2 linked regions of the Cohaesibacter sp. ES.047 genome follow. The protein of the gene in region 1 binds, or shares a complex with, the protein of each later gene. Links are inferred from orthologs where the notes say so. Each region holds a gene or a part of one and is shown in the gene's direction. Other genes may lie near its edges. The genes, in order: CPH65_RS13500 and CPH65_RS06550.

What was found.
Region 2: the proteins of CPH65_RS13500 (region 1) and CPH65_RS06550 are in contact, whole or in part, in a solved structure (PDB 1A0O), measured with the Escherichia coli proteins. The link is inferred for Cohaesibacter sp. ES.047 from one-to-one orthologs.

What each region holds. Positions count from the first base shown.
Region 1 is NZ_LT907844.1:2,954,385-2,957,433, forward strand. What follows is about bases 290-3,017. They hold CPH65_RS13500 (response regulator), read left to right. Parts: upstream 290-1,325; coding sequence 1,326-1,709; downstream 1,710-3,017. Other genes in these bases: CPH65_RS13495 (MaoC family dehydratase), read right to left, coding at 350-802; CPH65_RS13505 (protein phosphatase CheZ), read left to right, coding at 2,163-2,885; CPH65_RS13510 (hypothetical protein), read right to left, coding at 2,967-3,017. Also shown: CPH65_RS13490 (MATE family efflux transporter), read left to right, coding at 1-279; more of CPH65_RS13510, read right to left, coding at 3,018-3,049. UniProt on the Escherichia coli protein: Involved in the transmission of sensory signals from the chemoreceptors to the flagellar motors.
Region 2 is NZ_LT907844.1:1,457,924-1,461,662, forward strand. What follows is about bases 10-3,427. They hold CPH65_RS06550 (chemotaxis protein CheW), read left to right. Parts: upstream 10-401; coding sequence 402-3,227; downstream 3,228-3,427. Other genes in these bases: chpT (histidine phosphotransferase ChpT), read left to right, coding at 10-201; CPH65_RS06555 (chemotaxis protein CheW), read left to right, coding at 3,224-3,427. In the rest of the region: more of chpT, read left to right, coding at 1-9; more of CPH65_RS06555, read left to right, coding at 3,428-3,715. UniProt on the Escherichia coli protein: Involved in the transmission of sensory signals from the chemoreceptors to the flagellar motors. CheA is autophosphorylated; it can transfer its phosphate group to either CheB or CheY.

The sequences.
Region 1 (3,049 bases):
GCCGGGCTGTTCCAACTCGTCGATGGTCTTCAGGCTGTCGCCTCCGGCGCCTTGAGAGGGCTGGGGGATACGCGTGGTCCCATGCTGATCGCAGTGGTCGGCTACTGGCTGTGTGGTATGCCGACATCCTATATTCTGGGATTTGTTCTCGGTTGGCGCGGGTCGGGCATCTGGATCGGTCTTGCAATCGGCCTTGCGGTGACCGCCTTCTGTCTGGCCTATCGTTTCTGGAACCGCGAGCGTCTGGGGCTTCTCAAGCCGATCGTGGCTGAAGCCTAAAAGGCCCCTGAGCAGGACAAGATGGCCTTGAGATACAAGGCCGCCTTGTTAAGGCTCTATTGCGCGGGCTTCATTGTGCGGGCTTTGGGGGAGCCAACACCGTTGCCTCTCCAGACAACACGAGGGCGCCATCCACCTTCGCCTCGCAGTCAAGGATCACCCGACGACCTCGATCGATCATTTCCTTGATGGAAACGGATACTTCGAGTTCGTCTCCCGGGCGGACTGGTGCCATGAATTTCAGCGTCTGTTCAACATAGATGGCTCCCGGGCCCGGCAGGCGCATGCCCAGAAGGGCAGAAAACAGGCTTGCAGTATAGAGCCCGTGCGCAATATTGCCGCCAAAACGGCTGGCCTCGCCATAGGCTTTGTCGACATGCACTGGATTATAGTCCCCCGATACCGCAGCAAAGGCGGAAATGTCCTTGTCGCTCACCATATGGCGAAAACTCTCGCTCTGGCCGATGCTCATCTCTTCATAATAGACGGTTCTGGGCGCAACGCCCTTTAGGGGTGCATTCATTCTCTGGTTCCTCTCTTCCCCTGCGTCGGCCATTTTCTTGTTCTGACTGGCCCGTCTTCTCGCGTACTGTCCGGTGACCTGTGGATATTGCGACGCAGCATCCACTGAGCATATGCACAAATGCGGATGCATGGCAATCCTACCTTTGAAATCAGCAGGCAAATCCCAAGGGATACGGCGCGCTCGCGGGCCGACTTGCTGCGCTTCGGAATATGGCGAGCTTTGCAACGTAGATTTGAGTTTGTTTATGGTTAACCGAAATAAAGGTTAGCGATCTCTGAACAAACTACTTCGTAAAAGTAAATTTTTCAGCGTTTTCATCGTATTTACTTCAATTCGAGGTCATTATTGGGCAATTCAACTTTTGCCTCTCTTGGCCGGTTAACCGGTTTTTTAATTCCTTGAGCTAGTCTCCAATCTGTTCCGGGGAGTGCAAGCTCTCTGGCAGTTGAAGACAAAAGGTCTGCAAAGTCGAATAGTCCGCCAACAAAGCGGCAAAGCAGTGTGAGTTTGGAGTAAACAAATGGCCCTCGATCTTTCTATGCCGGTACTGGTCGTCGATGACTATAAAACCATGATCCGGATCATCAAGAACCTGCTCAAGCAGCTCGGGTTCGAGGATGTTGACGACGCCGCTGATGGCACTGAAGCCCTGGCGAAAATGCAGGACCGTCGTTACGGTCTGGTGATTTCCGACTGGAACATGGAGCCGATGACCGGCTATGAACTGCTCAAACAGGTGCGCGCAAGTGATAGCCTGTCCAAGACACCATTCATCATGGTGACAGCAGAATCCAAAACCGAAAACGTTATTGCTGCCAAAAAGGCCGGTGTGAACAACTACATCGTGAAGCCTTTCAACGCCGCCACCCTGAAAACCAAGATCGACGCCGTATTCGACAGCTAAGGCTGACGTGCGCCAGCCGCGATGGCGGTCGTGGCTAGGTATGTCGAAATTGGTAACAAGATTGTTTAGTTGGGCCAAGGGTCGGGAAGCATCCCGACCCGCTCCCACCGCCTCCACACCAAGTGAGGCATGCATTCTGTGGCCAACCCGCCGCTTTTGCTCTGTGAAGCTGGCTGGCTCTTCCGATGCCAGAAGTTAACAAACCGCAATCCCGGCATCACGTCCCGGATCTTCGTTGTCGCGAGCGACTGAGCGTCTCTCCAGAAACAAGGACCCGGCGCAATTGAGGCCCCGATCTTGGCCCGACACCAGCCGGGCGAATAAAAAGAGGGTCAACAAAGGGCAATAACGGTCTCGTTTTGAAAACACGATTTATAAGCGGAGAGAAACGAAAGACCTTTATCAGGTTCGCTCTGAAGTGAGCAACGCAGACATGAAGTGGGCAAGAAATCAATGAAATCTCAGCAGAAAACCCTCAGCGCAGACAAGGTCACCAAGCTTGTCACCTTTCTTGAGCATAGCAAGGGAGAGGATGTTTCACTGACGGATATCATGTCGCTGGCCGAAGTAATGGCGAGCAGCCTAGAGTCCCATATTCGGGCCATGGACAAGACCGTATACCACGAGTTCATGAGCATCGCGGATGAGATTTCAACAATGAAGCGGGAAATCTCCGCTCTGCGCCCCGCCGACATGCGCCACAACGCAATCCCCGATGCCGGACGCGAACTGGATGCCGTGGTTGAAGCGACCGAGAAGGCAACCAATATCATCATGTCTTCTGCCGAGGAGATCATGGGAGCCGATCCGAGCGACGCCGAAGCCTATCAGGCTATTGTCAACGACAAGATCATCGAAATTTTTGAAGCCTGCTCTTTTCAGGATATCACCGGGCAGCGCATTTCCAAGGTTGTGCACGTTCTCAACGTCATCGACGAGCGCGTCTCCACTTTCATCGATCGCATGAAGATGAACAGTGTTGAAGACGAGGATCTCGAGGAAACCGAAGCGGAACGCCGCAAGCGCGAACTCATTCTTCATGGACCGCAGAAAGAGGGCGAGGGCGTCAATCAGTCTGAGGTTGACGCAATGCTGGCCGAACTCGGGTTTGGTGAGGAAAACGAAAAGAACACCGATAAAAGCGACCAAAACGACATTGACGCTTTGTTCGACTGATCATTGGCAGCCGTGATCCAGAAGAGTGTTTCAAAAGCCGGGCTCGTCCCGGCTTTTTTGTGTCCAGGTTGACGTGGTTTCTCAGTCAGACCAGTCGAAATAGTTGAGTTCATCCATTTCCGTATAAAAACGGGAATCAAGGCTCTTGTTCAATTCGTCCAGAA
Region 2 (3,739 bases), 1.5 Mb from region 1 along the record:
GATGCCCATGCGATCCAGCCCTATTACACGGGGCTGCTGGCACGAGAGTCCAAAATGGACTTGGTTTTTGACTGGGTGGACGATACGATTACGATCAAGGCACAGCCTGTGAGCGTTCCAAGCGCTGATGAGATGATCGGTGTTGCACAAACTTCTGATATGGATGAAGAAATCCCACAGGAATTGGCCGATCGTGCCTAGTATTCGGCAGTAAAAACTGGCTGATTTCCTAGCGTTTTTTGCGGTTTCGTTAATAGAGTGTGAAAATACAGGCGTTGCAGATGTTGTACGCTTATAATTTATAAAATCGCTTCAGCATTATTTAACGGTTTGGCCCGAGACTGGGGCGGAATAGATGTCTGATGAAGACAGGATTCCGCCACGAATCAGGGTTTTAAGCCATGGATGATCTGCTACGCGAATTTATCGAGGAAACCAACGAGAGCCTGGACGTTGTTGACGTCGAGCTTGTGAAATTTGAGCAAGAGCCAAATAATGCTCAAATTCTCGATAATATTTTCCGGCTAGTACATACGATTAAAGGGACCTGTGGCTTTTTGGGCTTGCCAAGACTTGAAAGTCTGGCCCATGCCGCTGAGACCCTGATGGGTAAATTCAGGGATGGGGCCGCCGTAACCGGCGAGTCCGTTTCTGTCATTTTGCTCTCTCTGGACCGCATTAAAGAGATTGTCTCTGAACTTGCAGAAAATCAGGCCGAGCCGGAAGGTTCGGACGATGATCTGATTGATCAGCTGGATCGTCTCTCTGGCATAGGTAAATATGCCAATATGGGTGGGGTGGACGCCGTCGATGCAAAAGCTGCTCCGGCGAAAGAGCCTGTCGCGGTAGATGAGCCGGCAAAAGAGCCCAAATCGGAAGAAGCTTCTCACGAAGTCTATCAGGTCCTTGAGCGCGAGCTGAAGGAAGGCGAAGTTTCGCTGGATGATCTGGAGCGCGCTTTCCGCGAAACAGACGGCCCTGATGATTTTGATGTATCCGAGGCTGCCAAGGAAGCTGCCGAGGCTGCTGTTGCTGATGCCGCTGCCAAGAAGCGCGCCGGTATCGTGCCTGCTAAGCCTAAAGATGATGCGGCTGCTGCCAAGGCAGCGCGCCGCAAAGCTCCTGAAAAGGATGAAAAGGCTGAGAAGGAAACCAAGTCTGGTGGTTCGCATGGCGCGTCAATCCGCGTCAATGTCGAGACCCTTGAGCATCTGATGACCATGGTTTCGGAACTGGTGCTGACCCGTAACCAGTTGCTCGAAATCGTGCGCCGCCATGAAGATTCCGAATTCAAGGTTCCGCTGCAACGCCTGTCCAACGTAACCGTTGAACTGCAGGAAGGGGTCATGAAGACCCGCATGCAGCCGATCGGCAACGCTTGGCAGAAGCTGCCTCGTGTCGTTCGCGATCTCGCTAATGATCTCGAAAAAACCATCGATCTGGTGATGATCGGTCAGGATACAGAGCTTGACCGTCAGGTTCTGGAGCTGATCAAAGATCCGCTCACTCACATGGTTCGCAACTCTGCCGACCATGGCCTGGAAATGCCAGACGAACGTGTGGCAATGGGGAAGCCAGCCAAAGGCACCATTACCCTTTCTGCCTATCATGAGGGTGGCCATATCATCATCGATATCGCTGATGATGGACGCGGCATCAACACCGAGAAGGTGAAGGAAAAAATTCTCAAGAGCGAGCTTGCTACCGAAGCCGAGCTCGACAAGATGACAGAGCAGCAGATCAACAAATATATCTTTGCTGCTGGCTTCTCGACTGCTGAGAAAGTGACCAACGTGTCGGGCCGTGGTGTCGGCATGGACGTGGTTCGCAACAATATTGAAGTGATCGGTGGTTCGGTCGACCTGAAATCCATTCAGGGCAAAGGCTCGACTTTCTCGATCAAGATCCCGCTGACCCTTGCGATTGTTTCGACCTTGCTGGTGGAAGCTTCCGGCGACCGCTTTGCGATCCCGCAGCTTTCTGTTGTCGAGCTGGTGCGCGTTCAGAACAATTCCGAGCACAAGATCGAACGGATCAAGGATACGCCGGTTCTGCGCTTGCGCAACAAGCTGCTACCGCTCATTCACCTGAGCAACCTGCTCGGGATTGAAGAGAAAACAGACGAAGAGATGGAACTGGACGACAATGGCTTCATCGTGGTCATGCAAGTCGGCCCGCAGACCTTCGGCGTTGTGGTCGATGCTGTCTTCCATACAGAAGAAATCGTGGTCAAACCGATGGCATCCATGCTGCGGCACCTGACCCTGTTCTCTGGCAATACCATTCTTGGTGACGGTTCGGTGATCATGATCCTTGATCCCAATGGCGTCGCACAGGCCTTTGGTAGCCATGTCGGTACCGATGTGGATGCTGATAAAGAGGCTGCCGAGAAGGAAGCTCTGCCAGAAGAACAGAATACGGTTTCTCTTCTTATCTTCCGCGCCGGTTCTTCCGAGCCGAAAGCGGTTCCGCTATCGCTCGTTACCCGTCTCGAAGAGTTCGAAATCAGCAAGATCGAATTCTCCAACGGACGCGACATGGTTCAATATCGCGGCAGCCTGATGCCGCTGGTACAGGTCAATGACTTCGTCCAGCGCCGCACCGAAGGGTCGCAGCCGATGCTCGTCTTCTCCGACTCAGGCCGCTCCATGGGGCTGGTTGTTGATGAAATCGTCGATATCGTCGACGAACAACTCAACATCGAGGTCTCTTCCGAAGTTCCGGGCGTTCTGGGCACGGCTGTGATCAAAGGCAAGGCAACCGAGATCATTGATGTGGGGCACTTCTTGCCGCAGGCATTCGAGGACTGGTTCCATCGCAAAGAAATGTCAATCGACGAGCCGCTGGTCAAGAAACTGCTGTTTGTTGATGACTCCAGCTTCTTCCGCAACATGCTTGGACCGGTTCTCAAGGCTGCCGGGTATGAAGTGACCGTCTGCTCAAGTGGTGCCGAGGCTCTTGCCGCGCTGGAACGTGATCCGAGCTATGAAATCGTCGTCTCCGATATCGAGATGCCGGAAATGAACGGTTTCGAGCTTTGTGAGGCCGTCCGCCGGGCTCCGGCAACACGCGATATTCCGATCATCGCACTGTCGTCGCTCTGCACGCCGGCAGCCATTGAACGCGGACGCAAGGCCGGTTTCAACGACTATGTTGCCAAATTCGACCGTCCGGGACTGATCGCATCCCTGAAAGAGCAGCACATTGAAGTGGGAGTTGCCGCATGAGTGAGCACAAATTCACAGACGAACTGGAAGACGACAACGCAAGTGAAACCATCCAGTATGTGACCATCTATATTTCCGAGCAGTTGTTTGGGCTTCCGATCAACCGGGTTCATGATGTCTTTGTCCCCGAGTCCGTCACGCAGGTGCCTTTGTCCCAGTCAGAAATTGCCGGTGTGTTGAACCTTCGTGGTCGCATCGTCACCGCGATTGACATGCGCAAACGCCTTGGCATCAAGCCGCTGGAAAATGCGAACAGCCTGATGGCAATCGGAATAGAATTCCGTGAAGAATCCTATGGCCTGATTATCGACAGTGTTGGTGAGGTTCTGGACCTGACTGAGACGAGCCGTGAAGCAGTGCCAAGCAACCTTGATCCGCGCTGGGCAGATGTAGCGGCCGGTGTTCATCGTCTCAAGAACGACCTGATGGTCATTCTCGATGTGGACCGGGTTCTGGGTGATATGGTGACAACTGGTGTTGCTGCCTGATCATCCGAATTGACGGTGCCTTTG